DNA from 4 places in the Rhizobium sp. NFACC06-2 genome. Region 4 is predicted to be linked to each of the others. Evidence: predicted binding sites of a transcription regulator. Region 4 holds the regulator's gene; each other region holds the start of a gene.
The links. Region 4 encodes LexA, which represses DNA repair genes until DNA is damaged. Its sites were predicted from a motif close to TGTTCNNNNTGTGTTCNG; they were not measured.
Positions count from the first base shown of each region.

Region 1 (4,110 bases), on a different contig from region 4:
TGAGCCGGGAAACGGCGAAAGGCCACGAATATGATTATGCACATCCTGCGCCGGTCTTGAAAAATCGATGCGGGTCTCGCCTTTGTCGATTTTCGCGGCGTAGAGAACGCCTTCTTCCGCCTGCTCGACGAGGGGCAGCTCATCTGCTTCCAGCTTGTCCATCGCCTGACGCATCAACCGAGCGCCTGTCAGCATCAGGCTGTCATGCAGCTCGCCGGCCGTCATATTTTCGTCGATCGCCACCTTTGCGGTGAGCGCGACGGGGCCGGTATCGAGCCCCTTTTCCATTTTCATGACCATCATGCCGGTTTCAGTGTCCCCGGCCATGATCGCCCGCTGAATGGGGGCAGCACCGCGCCAGCGCGGAAGCAGCGAGGCGTGACCATTGTAACAGCCAAGACGTGTGCCGGAGAGGATCGCTTCGGGCAGCAGCAGCCCGTAAGCCACGACGACCGCGACATCGGCATTGAAATCCCGGAACTGCTGGCGATCTTCCTCTGCCTTGAAATTCAATGGTGTCAGTACCGGTAAACTCAGCAGTTCCGCAGCCTGATGCACCGGCGATTTCTGCAGATCAAGGCCGCGACGGCCGCCTGGACGCGGCGGCTGGGTGTAGACGGCGGCGATCTCGTGACCGACTTCCGCCAATGCACGCAACGTCGGAACGGAAAATTCCGGCGTGCCCATGAATATGATGCGAAGAGCCATGATCGCCCCCTGCCCTGTCTTCCGCTCCGTTCGCCTGCGGCGACGGATCAGATCTTTGCGCGGGCCGCTTTCGTGAATTTCTTGATGACCATGTCGCGCTTCAGCCGCGAAATATGGTCGATGAAGAGAACGCCGTTCAGGTGATCGATCTCGTGCTGCAGGCAGGTGGCGAGCAGGCCATCCGCCTCGACCGTCTGCTGCTTGCCGTCACGGCCGACATATTGCACCGTGAGCGACGCGGGACGCTCAACCTCGGCGTAATAATCGGGGATGGAGAGGCAGCCTTCTTCATAGGTCGAGACATCGTCCGACACCTTGAGGATTTCCGGATTGATGAAGACGATCGGGGTCTTTTCCTCGCCTTCACGCGCAACGTCGATCACCAGCATGCGGCGCGCCACGCCGATCTGAATGGCGGCGAGGCCGATACCCGGCGCATCATACATGGTTTCCAGCATGTCGTCGGCAAGACGCAGCACCTCGGCATCCACCTTTTCGATGGGCTTCGATTGCTGGCGCAGCACGGGATCGGGCAAAATGATAAGCGGTTTGATGGTCATGGCTTCCCATAACGTATCTCTTGCGCGGAGGAAATAAAAAACACGAGGTTCAATCAGCCTCCGGCATCCGCCCCGCCCGACTCATTTCCGCCGCAGGAATGTTCTTGTTTTGATCTTCCGAATCACAAGAAACCTGCTAGATTTAATCATGAGCATAGATTTCTCCGTTCTCCTCGATCCCGCGTTACGGGCCGGCTCCGTCGACATCAGCTTCGGCGCGCTGCTCGCGGCTCTGGTTTTCGGTCTGGTCACGACCTGGCTGGTGACGGCGAGCCGTGCGAAAAAAGCGGGAGCCGATGGCGAAATCTCCGACCTCCTCAAAACACAGTCCGAACTGCATGGCCGCATTGCCGCCATGGCGGAAACGCTCGGCACCCGCCAGACCGAGATGAGCCAGACGCTGAACCAGCGCCTCGACGGCATGTCGCAGCGCCTTGGCGAAACACTGACGGAGCAGACCCGGTCGACGCATGAGAATCTGAGCCGCCTGCAGGAGCGTCTCGCGGTCATCGACGCCGCGCAGGGCAATATTCAGGATCTGGCCAAGGATGTGGTCGGGCTGCAGGCCATCCTTTCCAACAAGCAGACGCGCGGCGCCTTTGGACAGGCCCGCATGGAGACGCTGATTGCCGATGCGCTTCCGGCCGGGGCCTTCCAGTTGCAGCCAACGCTTTCGAACGGATACCGGCCTGACTGCACCATCAAGATGCCCAACAATGCCCCGCCGCTCGTCATCGACGCCAAGTTTCCGCTGGAGGCGTGGAACGCCATCAAGGCGGACGAAACGCCAGAAACCAAACGCGCCGCCGTGCAGCAGTTCCGCCGCGATATGGAAGTGCATATTCGCGATGTGGCCGAGAAATATCTCATCCGCGGTGAGACGCAGGATACGGCCTTCATCTTCGTGCCGTCCGAATCGATCTTCGCCGATATTCACCAGCACTTCGAATATCTGGTGCAACGCGCCCACCGCGCCCGTGTCGTCATCGTTTCGCCGTCACTTCTGATGCTGTCGGTACAGGTCATCCAGTCCGTGCTCAAGGATCAGCGCATGCGCGAGCAGGCGCATCTCATTCAGGGTGAAGTGGCATTGCTGATGGACGATGTGCGGCGGCTGGACGACCGGACGCGCAAGCTGCAGGCACATTTTGGATTGGCCCAAAAAGATATCGACATGATGCTGATCTCCTCCGACAAGGTGCTGGCGCGCGGCCAGAAAATCGAGGGTCTCGATTTTTCACCGACGGAAAAAGAGACTTCGCACGGGGAAATCGAGCAGGCTCGACGCTTTGCCGAGAACAGGGCGGGAACGGCAAAGTTGCGGGTGGTTGACGACGAGTGATCCGCTCGGGCAAAGTCGCCGCCTTGCTTGAATTCTATACGGACACGCCCTCCATGATTACTGTTTTCGGCTCCATCAACATGGACCTCGTCGCCACCGCCAAACGCCTGCCCAAGCCGGGTGAAACCGTGACGGGCGAGACCTTCTCCACGGCCGCCGGCGGCAAGGGAGCCAACCAGGCGCTGGCCGCACGGCGTGCGGGCGCCACGGTCAAGATGGCAGGGGCTGCGGGCGATGACACCTTTGCCGCGCCGGCGCTGACATTGCTGCGCGACGCCGGCACCGATCTCTCACTGGTGAAGACCACGCCCGGCCCTACGGGGACGGCAGTGATCCTTATCGGCGAAGGCGGGGAAAACATGATCTCGGTCATTCCCGCCGCCAATGGTGAAGTCTCCGCATCCGACGCCGCGAAAGCCCTGGCGGAAATGTCGGCGGGCGATATTTTGATGCTGCAGTTCGAGATACCCGCGCCCGCTATCGAAGCGGCGCTGACGGCTGCGAAGGCAAAGCGCGTCACCACCGTCATCAATACTGCGCCACTGACCGCCGATGGGCCGCGGCTTGCGGGCCTTGCCGATATCGTCATCGCCAATGAAACCGAGTTCGAATTGCTGATCGGAAAGAACGGCCTTTCCGGTTCTGAGCGGGAAAACGAACTGAAAGCCCTGCATGACAGGACCGGCCAAACATTGATCGTGACGCTCGGTGCCGATGGTGTGATCGCCATGCGCAACGGCAAGGTTTTCCGGGCTTCCGGCCTCAAGATCGAACCGGTCGATACGGTCGGTGCGGGCGACACCTTCTGCGGTTATCTCGCCGCGAGCCTCGATCAGGGTATGGATTTCGAAAGGGCGCTGAAGCGCGCCGCCGTCGCAGGTTCGCTCGCCTGCACCCGCGCCGGCGCGCAGCCTTCCATTCCGCTTGCCGCGGAAGTGGATGCGGCACTCTGAGGGATCAGCCGCTCAACGACGAATGAAGGTGAGATAGGCTGAGCTGCGGCCTTCTCTTTTCGCCTTGTTCTCATAACGCGTGCCCGGCCAGTTGGCGTAGGGCGTGCGCCAGTCTTCAGCGCTCGTCGCTGTCCATTCGAAGCCGCCATGGCGGGCGCAATGCTGCAGCGTCCAGTTCACGTAGGTATCGATATCGGAAGCGAAGCAGAACTTTCCACCGGGTTTCAGCACACGATGGAAGCGGGCAAGGTTGACGTCTGAAACGAAACGACGCTTCCAGTGCTTCTTCTTCGGCCAAGGGTCAGGATAGAGAAGGTCGATATGATCGATCGATCCCTCGGGCAGCCAGTCCAGCAATTGCGTCGCATCATCGTCGTAAAGGCGGATATTCATGAGCTCGCGTTCACGCACGGCAGCGAGCAGCTTGGCCATGGAATTGACGAAGGGCTCCACGCCGATGAAACCCGTCTCCGGGTTTTCAACCGCGCGGTGGGCGAGATGCTCGCCGCCGCCAAAGCCTATCTCCAGACGGATCGACCGCACATCC
Region 1 is NZ_FMVA01000017.1:83,638-87,747, forward strand. It holds gene fmt (methionyl-tRNA formyltransferase) at 1-708, opposite strand, end outside; gene def (peptide deformylase) at 756-1,268, opposite strand; gene F3H58_RS22800 (DNA recombination protein RmuC) at 1,417-2,610, shown strand; gene F3H58_RS22805 (ribokinase) at 2,664-3,563, shown strand; gene trmB (tRNA (guanosine(46)-N7)-methyltransferase TrmB) at 3,576-4,110, opposite strand, start outside.
Region 1: a site for LexA is predicted at 1,368-1,385, ahead of F3H58_RS22800 (DNA recombination protein RmuC). Genes of this name have one in related genera too.

Region 2 (4,110 bases), 110 kb from region 4:
CTGGTGAAGGACAAGGGCAGCGACATCGCCATTCTGCGCACCATGGGCGCAAGCTCCGGCTCCGTGATGCGCATCTTCTTCATGACCGGGGCAGCCATTGGCATGGTCGGCACCTTTGCCGGCGTGGCGCTCGGCGTCATCGTCTGCCTCAACGTGGAATCCATCCGGCAGTTCTTCTCCTGGATATCCGGCACGGTGCTGTTTGACCCGCAGCTTTATTTCCTGAGCCAGCTTCCGGCCGAAATGGATATCAGCGAGACCATTTCCGTTGTCATCATGGCACTGACGCTCTCTTTCCTGGCAACGATCTTTCCAGCATGGCGGGCTTCCAAGCTCGATCCGGTGCAGGCCCTGCGTTACGAATAAGGACCGCTTCGCAATATGGCAAAAAAAACAGTGCTGCGGCTTACTGGCGTCGAGAGAACCTATGGTCAGGGCGAGACGTCGCTTTCCATTCTGCGCAAGGCTGATTTCGAATTGAAGAGCGGCGAGATGGTGGCGCTGGTCGCCCCTTCGGGAACAGGTAAATCCACGCTGCTACATCTGGCGGGACTTCTCGAACATCCAGATGCCGGCGAGGTCTATATCAACGGCGCGCCCTGCAATGACCTGCCGGATGAAACGCGAACCGCGATCCGCCGCAGCGATATTGGTTTTGTCTACCAGTTCCATCATCTCCTGCCGGAATTCTCGGCGGTGGAAAATGTGATGATGCCGCAGCTCATCGCCGGTCTGACACAGGCCGAAGCCCACAAGCGCGCCAGTGCGCTGCTCGACTATATGCGGGTAGGGCATCGCGGTGAGCACCGCCCGGCGGAACTCTCCGGCGGTGAACAGCAGCGTGTCGCCATCGCCCGCGCGGTCGCCAACGCGCCGCTGCTGCTGCTCGCCGATGAGCCGACCGGCAATCTCGATCCGGAAACAGCGCATTATGTTTTTGACGCGCTGGAGGCGCTGGTACGCCAATCCGGTCTCGCGGCTCTGATCGCCACCCACAATCATGAACTCGCCGCCCGCATGGACCGGCGCGTGACGCTGGCCGACGGCAAGATCGTCGATTTCTGAACTGATGCGCGAGACACGATCCTCGTGCGCCAATTTTTCCATAGCGCTGGAAATGATCGTTCCCGCCAATTGGGGTGAATGACGGCCCCGGGACGGGTTGCGCCAGGCTGGCGAGTCGGTCCGCCCGATGCTCTCCAGAAAACGCCTGTTCTCCAAATTTAAGTTTTTTCCGAACCCGGGGGGTGTTTTTACCTCCGGGTTTTTTCGTTTTGGAGTCAGTGGCTTGCTGTTTGCCATGCGGGAACCGAAGGCGATTCTGCGGCATTAGCAAGGGGAATATCAGCAAAACCCTGTTGACAATCGAACAAAATGAGAACAAAGTTGGAACATAACGAGTAAGGAGAGACCAATGACTGATTTCATCCGTGACGTTGCCGCTTTCGCCTCCATCGCTGTCTTCGTAGCCAGCTTTTCGGTGATCCTCACCGCCCTGTGAAGGGCACGCCGGCGCAGAAACCTGTATGGACGCCGCAAAGCGGTGGACTTTGAGCGCCGGAAATCGGAAAATCGCCCCCTCGATTCAGAATGACAGGATGATGATATGGGCGATGCGATTGTGCGTGGAGAGACCTCTGGCGAGACGCTGAAAACTCCCGGTTTCGTCCATTTGCGGGTTCATTCCGCCTATTCCCTGCTTGAGGGGGCCTTGCCCCTCAAGAAAATCATGTCCAAGGCCGTCGCCGATGGCCAGCCGGCCATTGCCATTACCGATACAAACAACCTCTTTGTCGCGCTGGAATTTTCCGAAAAGGCGCGTGATGAAGGTTTGCAGCCCATCATCGGCTGCCAGCTGTCGATCGACATGCAGGATGCGGCGGAGGACCGCCGCAACCATAACAGCCACCTTCAGAAACTTCCCGCCATCGTTCTGCTGGCCGCCAATGCCGAAGGCTACGAGCGGCTGGTGGATATCGTCAGCCGCGCCTATCTGGAAGGCGAGGGCAGCGGCCATTCGGTGCATATTACCCGTTCATGGCTGGAGGAAGCCTCTAATGCCGGCCTGATCGCGCTGACAGGCGCTTCCGGCGGTCCGGTGGATATGGCCTTGAAGGAGGGCCACACCGCCCAGGCGAAGGAACGGCTGCTGACGCTGAAGTCACTCTTCGGTGATAGGCTTTATATCGAATTGCAGCGCCAGTCCGGTTATGACCGTTCCCATGAGCGGCGCATGATCGGCCTTGCTTATGACCATGATATTCCGCTGGTTGCCACCAACGAGGCGTTTTTCCCTTCCAAGGCCGATTACGAGGCGCATGATGCGCTGATGGCGGTGGCGCATAACGCCATCGTCTCCGATGACAGCCGGTTCCGGCTCACGCCCGATCATTACCTCAAAAGTCGACAGGAAATGACGGCGCTGTTTGCCGATCTTCCCGAGGCGCTGGAAAACACCGTCGAGATCGCGCTGCGCTGCTCCTATGTGCTGAAGAAGCGCGGGCCGATCCTGCCGCGTTTCACCGGCGCCAGCGACGATCCGGAAGCAGCCGAGCGCGCCGAAACGGAGGAACTGCGCCGCCAGGCGGTGGAGGGGCTGGACCAGCGGCTCGCCGCGCTCGGTATGGCGCCCGGTTATACGGAGCAGGAGTATCGCGACCGGCTGGATTTCGAACTCGGCGTCATCTCGCGCATGAAGTTCCCCGGTTACTTCCTGATCGTTGCCGACTTCATCAAATGGGCCAAGCAGCACGATATTCCGGTCGGGCCGGGCCGCGGTTCGGGTGCGGGCTCGCTTGTCGCTTATGCGCTCACGATTACCGATGTCGATCCTCTGCGCTTCTCGCTGCTGTTCGAACGCTTCCTCAATCCCGAACGCGTTTCGATGCCCGACTTCGATATCGACTTCTGTCAGGACCGTCGCGAAGAGGTGATCCGTTACGTGCAGGCCAAATATGGCCGCGAGCAGGTGGCGCAGATCATCACCTTCGGTTCGCTGCAGGCGCGCGCGGCCTTGCGCGACGTCGGCCGCGTGCTGGAAATGCCCTATGGGCAGGTGGACAAGATCTGCAAGCTGGTGCCCAACAACCCGGCCAACCCGACACCGCTGTCAAAAGCGATCGAGGAAGAACCGCGCCTGCAGGAAGAGGCGGACAAGGAGCCGGTGGTCGCTCGCCTACTGGATATCGCCCAGAAGATCGAGGGACTTTACCGCCACGCCTCCACCCACGCCGCCGGTATCGTCATCGGTGACCGCCCGCTGTCGAAGCTGGTGCCGATGTATCGCGATCCGCGCTCGGATATGCCGGTCACCCAGTTCAACATGAAATGGGTGGAAAGCGCCGGTCTCGTCAAATTCGACTTCCTCGGCCTGAAGACGCTGACAGTGCTGAAGGTCGCCGTCGATTTCGTTGCCAAGCGCGGTATCAAGGTCGATCTCGCGGCGATTCCGCTCGATGACGTGAAAACCTACGAGATGCTCTCGCGCGGCGAAACCATCGGCGTGTTCCAGGTGGAAAGTGCCGGCATGCGCAAGGCGCTGATCGGCATGCGGCCGGACTGCATCGAGGACATCATCGCGCTGGTGGCGCTTTATCGCCCCGGACCGATGGAAAACATCCCGGTCTATAATGCCCGCAAACATGGCGAGGAGGAGCTGGAGTCCATCCACCCCACCATCGACCATCTGCTCAAGGAAACGCAGGGCGTTATTGTCTATCAGGAACAGGTGATGCAGATCGCCCAGGTTCTCTCCGGTTATTCGCTCGGCGAAGCCGATCTTCTGCGCCGCGCCATGGGCAAGAAGATCAAGGAGGAGATGGACAAGCAGCGCGAACGTTTCGTGGATGGCGCCATCAAGAACGGCGTCTCGAAGCCGCAGGCCAACACCATCTTCGACCTTCTCGCGAAATTCGCCAATTACGGCTTCAACAAGAGCCACGCTGCGGCCTACGCCATCGTGTCCTACCAGACCGCCTATATGAAGGCGCATTATCCGGTGGAGTTCCTGGCGGCCTCGATGACGCTCGATATGGCGAACACGGAAAAGCTCAACGATTTCCGCCAGGATGCCGGCCGCCTTGGCATCGAGGTCGTCGCACCTTCGGTACA
Region 2 is NZ_FMVA01000002.1:186,375-190,484, reverse strand. It holds gene F3H58_RS05270 (lipoprotein-releasing ABC transporter permease subunit) at 1-366, shown strand, start outside; gene F3H58_RS05265 (ABC transporter ATP-binding protein) at 382-1,065, shown strand; gene dnaE (DNA polymerase III subunit alpha) at 1,607-4,110, shown strand, end outside.
Region 2: a site for LexA is predicted at 1,377-1,394, ahead of dnaE (DNA polymerase III subunit alpha). Genes of this name have one in related genera too.

Region 3 (4,110 bases), on a different contig from region 4:
GATGATCTCGTCATCCACAAGCTTGGTCAGGTCTTCCATGCTGAGCGTGGAGGAAGTGACGGCAAGGCGCATGATCGGCTGGCTGTCGGAATCCGCCTTGATGATCTGCGGCTCGTCGGCATCGTCAGGCAACTGGTTGGTAACGCGGCCGATGGCGTCGCGCACGTCGTTGGCGGCGACGGCCAGATCGACATTGTCACCGAATTCCAGCGTCACGCGGCTGGTGCCGAATTGCGAGTTGGACGAGATGGATTTGACGCCGCTGACCCGCGCCACCGCACCTTCGATGGTCTGCGTCACTTCCTGATCGATGGTTTCGGGTGCGGCCCCCTCATAGGTGGTCCTGACGCTGATCGTCGGCCGGTCGACATCAGGCAGTTCGCGCACTTCAACGCCCACCAGCGCCGCAAGGCCGGCAACGACCAGCAGCGTGTTGAGAACCGCCGCCAGAATCGGCCGGCGCACGAACAATGCGGTAAAGGCGAGCTTGGAATCCTGTCCGGAGGGTGGCTGCGTCGTCATTGGCTGGCAACCTCTTCAGGCTTCGGCTGGTTGCCAACGCGGACCGCGCCGCCTTCCCTGACACGCTGAAGGCCCTCGATCACGACAGGCTCGCCATCCGCCAGCTCCGCCTTGACGAGAACGGCATCGGGATTGCGCTGCACGATCTGCACCCGCACCTTGTTCGATTTATTGTCGGCCACGCGCCAGACGTAAGAGCCTTCCGCATCCCACTGCACGGCCAGTGGATCGACCGAGGCATAAGTTTCCCCGGCAAAACGCATGGTGACGCCGAAGGACATGCCCGCCCTCAGCTCGTCCTTCTCATTGCCGAACTTCGCCCGGATACGGATCGTGCGGCTCGCCTCATCGACGCGGTTGTCGACGGCCTCGATCTCGCCCTTGAAGGTCTCACCCGGCCGGGAAATGGACGTGGCCTCCACCGGCATGCCGACCTTGATCGCGGTTGCGAACCGCTCGGGGGCCCAGAAATTGACGAGAATTTCCGAACGGTCATCGATGCTGACGATGGTTGACTGCGTGGTGACGTTATCGCCGATATTGGCGGCGACGATACCCGCCACACCCTCTATCGGCGCAACGATATCGCGCCGCTTGAGATTGAGTTCGGCGGTGCTCAGCGCAAGCTTGGCGGCTTCTTCGGCAATCTGCGCATCCAGCACATCGAGGCGGGAAACGGATTTCAGGTTCTTGTAGGAGTTGGATTTTTCAACGGCGCTGCGCAGCGCCACCTGCGCCTTGTCGCGCTCGATCACCTGCTCCTCATCGTCGAGCCGCGCCAGCACCTGCCCCTTCACGACACGTGCGCCGGACGACGTGCGAATTTCGGAAAGCGTGCCGGAAGCCTGCGGCATGACGACAACCGACTGGATCGCCTCGCCATTGCCGATGGCATTCAGCCGGTCATTGACCGTGCCCTTCTTCACCGGGGCCGTCACCACCAGTGTGGCGTTGCCATTGCGGCGCGCACCGCCGGCGTTTTGACCCGAACCGGGCGTAGCGGCGGCAACCTCGACGGCGCCGGCAGGCGTTTTGCCAAGCCCCATGCTGGCGAGCACATTGCGGGCTTCGGGCGAATAGAAGCCCCAGAGACAGAGCCCCGCTCCCACCACGGCAACACTGACACCCACCTGTTTCCAGACCCGCATATATTTCTCCGGTTGATCCGCGCAGCATAAAGCATTCCCGAAAACCTGCGTTCCGGGACAGATGCAGTATTCCTGCTTGGCTGAGGCAAGGCAACGCACAAATCCGTTCCTTACGTAATTGTAATTTGGGCGCAAATGCCGCCGGCGCAGCCAATCCGCAATCCATCCGTGCATTCCTGTCGCAAATATCCGCCATTGGGCTAATCTGCGCCACCGAGACGCCATAACCGGAGGAAGCCATGAGCACCGTGACGAAGACCGAAAACCCGGAAACCGACCCGCGCGTCAAGGCGGTGTTCGATGACATCCGCGCCACCCGCAAATCGGATTTCATCAACAATATGTGGCTCTACCTCGCCTTCGATGCCGATCTGCTTGAAAAGACATGGGCTGAGGTCAAGGCGGTGATGGCGACACCTTCGGCGCTCGATCCCGTGGTGAAGGAAATGCTCTATATCGCCGTTTCCGTCACCAATGGCTGCTCCTATTGCGCCCATTCCCACACCGCAGCAGCAAAAGCCAAGGGCATGACCACCGAACAACATGCCGATTTGCTGCGCGTCATCGCGCTTGCCGCCAAGACCAACCAGCTTGCGGTGGCGTTGCAAGTGCCCGTTGACGCCGCTTTCGACGCCGACAGGCAGACATGAAACGAAAAAATGCCTTGGAATGGGCGTTTTGATGGTTGATACCGGAATAAAAGCAGAACACGGTTCTGGCCTTTATATCCCGAATCACTACATTGGGCCGCATGAGCAACAGTTTTGACGATATGCCGTTCTTCGATGAGGAACCCGCCGCACCGCGCAGGGCAACGAACAATGCCGGTGTGGAAAGCGGCGGCGGGCTCGGAATTGCCGCCCGCGCCATGGCGGCGCGCGATCAGACGCGTGCTGCACCCGACTATCTTTCCGGCCTCAATCCCGAGCAGCGCGATGCCGTGGAAACGCTGGATGGTCCCGTTCTCGTGCTCGCAGGCGCAGGCACCGGCAAAACCCGGGTTCTGACCACCCGCATAGCTCATATCATTTCCACCGGCCGCGCCTACCCCCGCGAGATCCTTGCCGTGACCTTCACCAACAAGGCTGCCCGCGAGATGAAGGAACGTATCGGCGTTCTCGTCGGCGGCGCTGTCGAGGGCATGCCCTGGCTCGGCACCTTCCACTCCATCGGCGTCAAGCTTTTGCGCCGCCATGCCGAACTCGTCGGCCTGAAATCGGATTTCACCATTCTCGATACCGATGACGTGGTGCGGCTGATCAAGCAGCTCATTCAAGCCGAAGGGCTGGACGACAAGCGCTGGCCGGCAAAACAGTTCGCCGGCATGATCGACGGCTGGAAAAACAAGGGCCTGACGCCGTCGGACATTCCGGAGGGTGACAGCCGCGCTTTCGCCAATGGCAAGGGCCGCGAACTTTACACCGCCTATCAGAACCGCCTGAAAACGCTGAACGCCTGCGATTTCGGCGACCTTCTGATGCATCCCATCAGCATCTTCCGCCGCCACACCGATATTCTGAAGGAGTATCACCAGAAGTTCCGGTACATTCTGGTGGACGAATATCAGGACACCAATACGGCGCAATATATGTGGCTGAGGCTGCTTGCCCAACGCGCCAAGGGCGAACCGCAGAACGTCTGTTGCGTGGGTGACGACGACCAGTCGATCTATGGCTGGCGCGGCGCGGAAGTGGACAATATCCTCCGCTTCGACAAGGATTTTCCCGGCGCCAAGGTCATCAAGCTCGAACGAAACTACCGCTCCACCGAACATATTCTCGGCGCGGCCGGCCATCTGATCGCCCATAATGAGGGCCGTCTCGGCAAGACGCTCTTCACCGAACGCAGCAGCCCGAATGACGAAAAGGTCGTGGTGCATGCCGCCTGGGATTCCGAGGAGGAAGCCCGTGCGGTCGGCGAGGAGATCGAACAGCTCCAGCGCAAAAACCATAATCTGAACGACATGGCCATTCTCGTCCGCGCCTCCTTCCAGATGCGCGAGTTCGAAGACCGTTTCGTGACGCTTGGCCTCAATTACCGCGTCATCGGCGGCCCGCGCTTTTATGAGCGCCTCGAAATCCGCGACGCCATGGCCTATTTCCGCCTCGTCTGCCAGCCGGCCGACGATCTCGCCTTTGAGCGGATCGTCAATACGCCGAAGCGCGGTCTTGGCGATACGACGATCCGTAACCTGCACGACTATGCCCGCGCCCGCGATATTCCGATGCTGGCAGCGGCCGCCGACATCATCGAGACCGACGAGCTGAAACCAAAGGCGCGCAAGGCGCTGTTCGACGTGGTGCAAGATTTCCGCCGCTGGCAGGGCCTCTTGGAAAATACCGAGCACACCACGCTTGCCGAGCAGATTCTCGACGAAAGCGGCTATACCGCCATGTGGCAGGCCGACAAGACGGCCGAAGCGCCCGGACGGCTTGAGAAC
Region 3 is NZ_FMVA01000001.1:260,915-265,024, forward strand. It holds gene F3H58_RS01470 (efflux RND transporter permease subunit) at 1-522, opposite strand, end outside; gene F3H58_RS01475 (efflux RND transporter periplasmic adaptor subunit) at 519-1,670, opposite strand; gene F3H58_RS01480 (carboxymuconolactone decarboxylase family protein) at 1,910-2,320, shown strand; gene F3H58_RS01485 (ATP-dependent helicase) at 2,422-4,110, shown strand, end outside.
Region 3: a site for LexA is predicted at 2,363-2,380, ahead of F3H58_RS01485 (ATP-dependent helicase). Genes of this name have one in related genera too.

Region 4 (4,110 bases):
ACGCGATGCTGTTTACACACTCTTCCCGCGCCTTCGCGAACGCCGCAAGCAGCTCGCCGGAACACTGTCGGGCGGCGAAAGGCAGATGCTGGCGCTCGCGCGGGCGTTGATGAGCCGGCCGAGACTGCTACTTCTCGATGAGCCGAGCCTTGGACTTGCACCGCTGATTGTCGCCGAAATCCTGCGTATCGTCGCCGACCTGCGTCAAACCGGTGTCTCCATCCTGCTGGTCGAGCAGAATGCCCGCGCCGCGCTCGAAATTGCCGACGAAGCTTATCTCGTCGAACTCGGTGAAGTGCGCCGCTCAGGCCCAGCTTGCGAACTCGCCGTCGATCCCGCTCTGATGGCGAGTTATCTCGGGCCGGGCGAACACGCCATCCAGTGACATCCGCGACCGCTTCGTGCTGACGCTCGGCCCCGTGGAAACGGGGCGTGGCTCCGCGTGGGCGCCGCTATGACAACAGTCCAACCGCAACTCCATCTTCCAGGAGGCTTTAGATGAATTACGTCCTGACGCTGCGCTGCCCCAACAGAAGCGGAATTGTCGCTGCGGTCTCGGGCCGCATCGCACAGCATGGCGGCGATATTTATGAAGCTCAACAATTCGACGACCATGAAACGGGCATGTTTTTCATGCGCGTCGCCTTCTCCATGGCCGGCGACGAGGCAGGCTTTCGCAATGGACTTGCTGAGGAGATCGATCGCTTCGCTCTCGACGCCACGCTGCGTCCAGCAGGTGCGCCGCGCAAGCTGCTGCTGCTCGTTTCCCGCTTCGACCATTGCCTCGGCGATCTTCTCTATCGCCACCGCATTGGCGAATTGAATGCCGAGATCGTCGGCATCGTCGGCAACCACCCCCGCGAGGCCCTGAACCTCACGCTCATGGGCGGGATAAAGTATCATCACCTGCCGGTGACAAAAGACAACAAGGCCGAACAGGAAACACGCATCAAGGACATCATCGAAGAAACGGGCACCGAACTCGTCGTTCTTGCCCGCTACATGCAGATCCTATCGGACAATTTCTCCGAATACTTATCCGGGCGCTGCATCAACATTCATCACTCCTTCCTGCCTGGTTTCAAGGGCGCAAAGCCCTATCACCAAGCCCATGAGAGGGGCGTCAAGATGATCGGTGCAACGGCCCATTATGTCACCCGCGATCTCGATGAAGGGCCGATCATCTGCCAGGACGTCGAGCCGGTCAGCCACGCCGATACGCCGGATGAGCTGGTCCGCAAGGGACGCGACATCGAGCGACGCGTGCTTGCCCGGGCGGTCTCATGGCACCTTGAGGACCGGGTGCTTCTCAACAAGAACAAGACGGTCGTTTTCGCGCGATAGCACAGCCCAATCTACACCCTGGCCTGAAACGCGGAACGAATGGGACGCGTCGGGGTCTCGCCTAGGAACGACATCTGGAGCTTTGGTTACTCCCAATTTGCGAAATGTAAATTCGAGCCAAGCTTAACCAGATTTTAGGGGATTGCGGAACACATATGGAACATATAGTGTTCGTTCTGTATTTGTTTCGCGACTCCAACGACGATTCTCAAGGGTGTTTTCCTCATGCTCACGCGCAAACAGCAGGAATTGCTTCTCTTCATTCATGAGCGAATGAAAGAGTCCGGCGTGCCGCCCTCCTTCGATGAAATGAAGGATGCACTCGATCTTGCTTCCAAATCCGGCATCCACCGGCTGATCACGGCGCTCGAAGAGCGCGGGTTTATTCGCCGGCTACCTAATAGGGCACGGGCGCTGGAAGTCATCAAGCTGCCCGAGGCTTATACGCCGGGCGCAAGGCCGCAGCGCGGCTTTTCGCCGAGCGTCATCGAAGGCAGTCTCGGAAAACCGAAGGAGCCGGAACAGGCCCCTGCCGCGAAGGCGCCCGCCAATGATTTCGCCGGAGCCGCCACGGTGCCCGTCATGGGTCGTATCGCTGCCGGTGTGCCGATTTCCGCCATCCAGAACAATACCCATGATGTGGCCGTGCCGGTGGACATGCTGGGTTCGGGCGAACATTACGCGCTTGAGGTCAAAGGCGATTCGATGATCGAGGCCGGGATTTTTGATGGCGATACCGTCATCATCCGCAACGGCAACACCGCCAATCCGGGCGATATCGTCGTGGCGCTGGTGGATGATGAAGAAGCCACGCTGAAGCGCTTCCGCCGCAAGGGTGCATCCATCGCGCTGGAAGCGGCGAACCCGGCCTACGAGACCCGCATTTTCGGACCTGATCGGGTGAAAATTCAGGGCAAGCTGGTGGGATTGATCCGTCGTTACCATTGATAACTGGAGGCTACCGCCGCCATCATGACACCGAATAGGTTTTCAGGGGCGACAGATTTGGCGTTCGAAATGAATGGCGCATTGTTCCGTTGAATTGATGCGCCTTTTCTTTGTGAAATTGGCAAAAGCGCTCGTTGCTGCGAAGTTCCGTCGCGTATGACGGCCCGTCCATCAATTGGCGTTATGGGAGCCATGGATTCTTTGCGATATTCCTAGGCCCTTCGCAGGTATAGAAATGCGCGTTCCATCGGGGGAAAACGCCATGTACGATCTTTATATTGCCAACAAGAACTATTCCTCATGGTCGCTACGGCCCTGGGTTTTGATGCGCACGCTTGGCATCGCCTTTGATGAAAAACTCGTTCCCTTCGGCGAAGGTGTTTCCTTCTCCAGCTTTTCGCCGACCGGCAAGGTGCCGTGCCTTGTTGATGAGGGCGTGACGGTCTGGGAATCGCTGTCGATTGCCGAATATCTGGCCGAGAGACATCAGGGCGTATGGGCAAGCGACAAGCAGGCACGGGCCTGGTCGCGTTCGGCGGCCAGTGAAATGCATGCGGGATTTTCCTCGCTGCGCAATCTTTACCCCATGTCGGTCGGTATCCGCGTAAAACCCAAAACCGGCAATGCCGGGCTTGCGGCCGACATAAAACGCATAGATTCGCTGTGGAGCGAAGGTCTTGCAAAATTCGGCGGACCGTTTCTCGCCGGTCAGAAATTCACGGCGGTCGACGCTTTCTTCTGCCCGGTGGCGTTCCGCTTCCAGACCTATGGCGCTGATCTTTCGCCGGGGGCGAAGGATTATTGCGACCGGCTGCTTGCCCTGCCCGCCATGCGCGAATGGTATGAGGCCGGGCTGAAGGAAATCTGGCGCGATCTGCCGCACGAAGAGGAAATCGGCAGCATTGGCGAATTGACCGCGGATTTGCGCGCCAAGGCCTGACAAATCATGCTGGCGGCGCTCAATGCGATGCCGTCAGCAACCGGGTGACGGCTTCAGGCACCTCATGGTCAAAGCGCCCGCTCTTCCAGTCGTAGAAGCGATGTTCGCTCCACGGCCTGTCGGTGCTGGCGGTTGCCGCGCGCATCCGCCCCACCACCCCCGCCTGATCGCTGCCGGCGAAATTTATCTCTACCGAGCCAATACGTCTTAATGTGTCGCGGCTGAGCAGCAGGGCGCCCGAGCGGCATTGCGCAAACGAGGTTCTGCGGGAGACGATGACGATATCGGCAATGTCACAGGCTTTCCCGGCAAACCGGCCGTCTTCCAGCACGATGATAAATTCGCCGCTTTTCGCACGCGCCACACACCAAATGCCTGTCCCGCAGGTGAAAATGCCCGGCGCAGCATCTCTCAGCGTCGTTATCATCTCCCGCGCCACGGCCTTCATGTCCTCCGGCGCCAGCTTCGATCTTGCGCTGAGAGCAACGGTGGTTGCCGGGATCCCCGTCTTCAGAACCACAGGCGCGATCGGCTTCTCAGGCAAAAGCAGCGCTCTCTGCCATTGCTCATAGATGAAGCCCTGCGGTCTTGTTTTTGTGGTGTAGACCCTACCCTCGTCTAGAAGCGCTACCAGCTTGCCTTCTTCGTGAACAAGCAGATCGGGCGGACTGCGTTGAGCGACAGCGCCGGAGAGGCCGAAGGCGAGGAGCAGAGGTGGAATTCCAAGCAGAGCCAGCCGGGTGCGCAGCAATGTCAGTAACAGAAAGCCCGCCGAGGCGATGCCGATGAACCAGCCATGCGGCCGCCCGGTCGCGGCGCTGCCGCCCCAGGACGCCACTTCCTGCGCAACCTCGATGACAAGCGCCATGCCGTAACCC
Region 4 is NZ_FMVA01000002.1:75,866-79,975, forward strand. It holds gene F3H58_RS04700 (ABC transporter ATP-binding protein) at 1-385, shown strand, start outside; gene purU (formyltetrahydrofolate deformylase) at 499-1,344, shown strand; gene lexA (transcriptional repressor LexA) at 1,570-2,292, shown strand; gene F3H58_RS04715 (glutathione S-transferase family protein) at 2,555-3,232, shown strand; gene F3H58_RS04720 (ComEC/Rec2 family competence protein) at 3,252-4,110, opposite strand, start outside.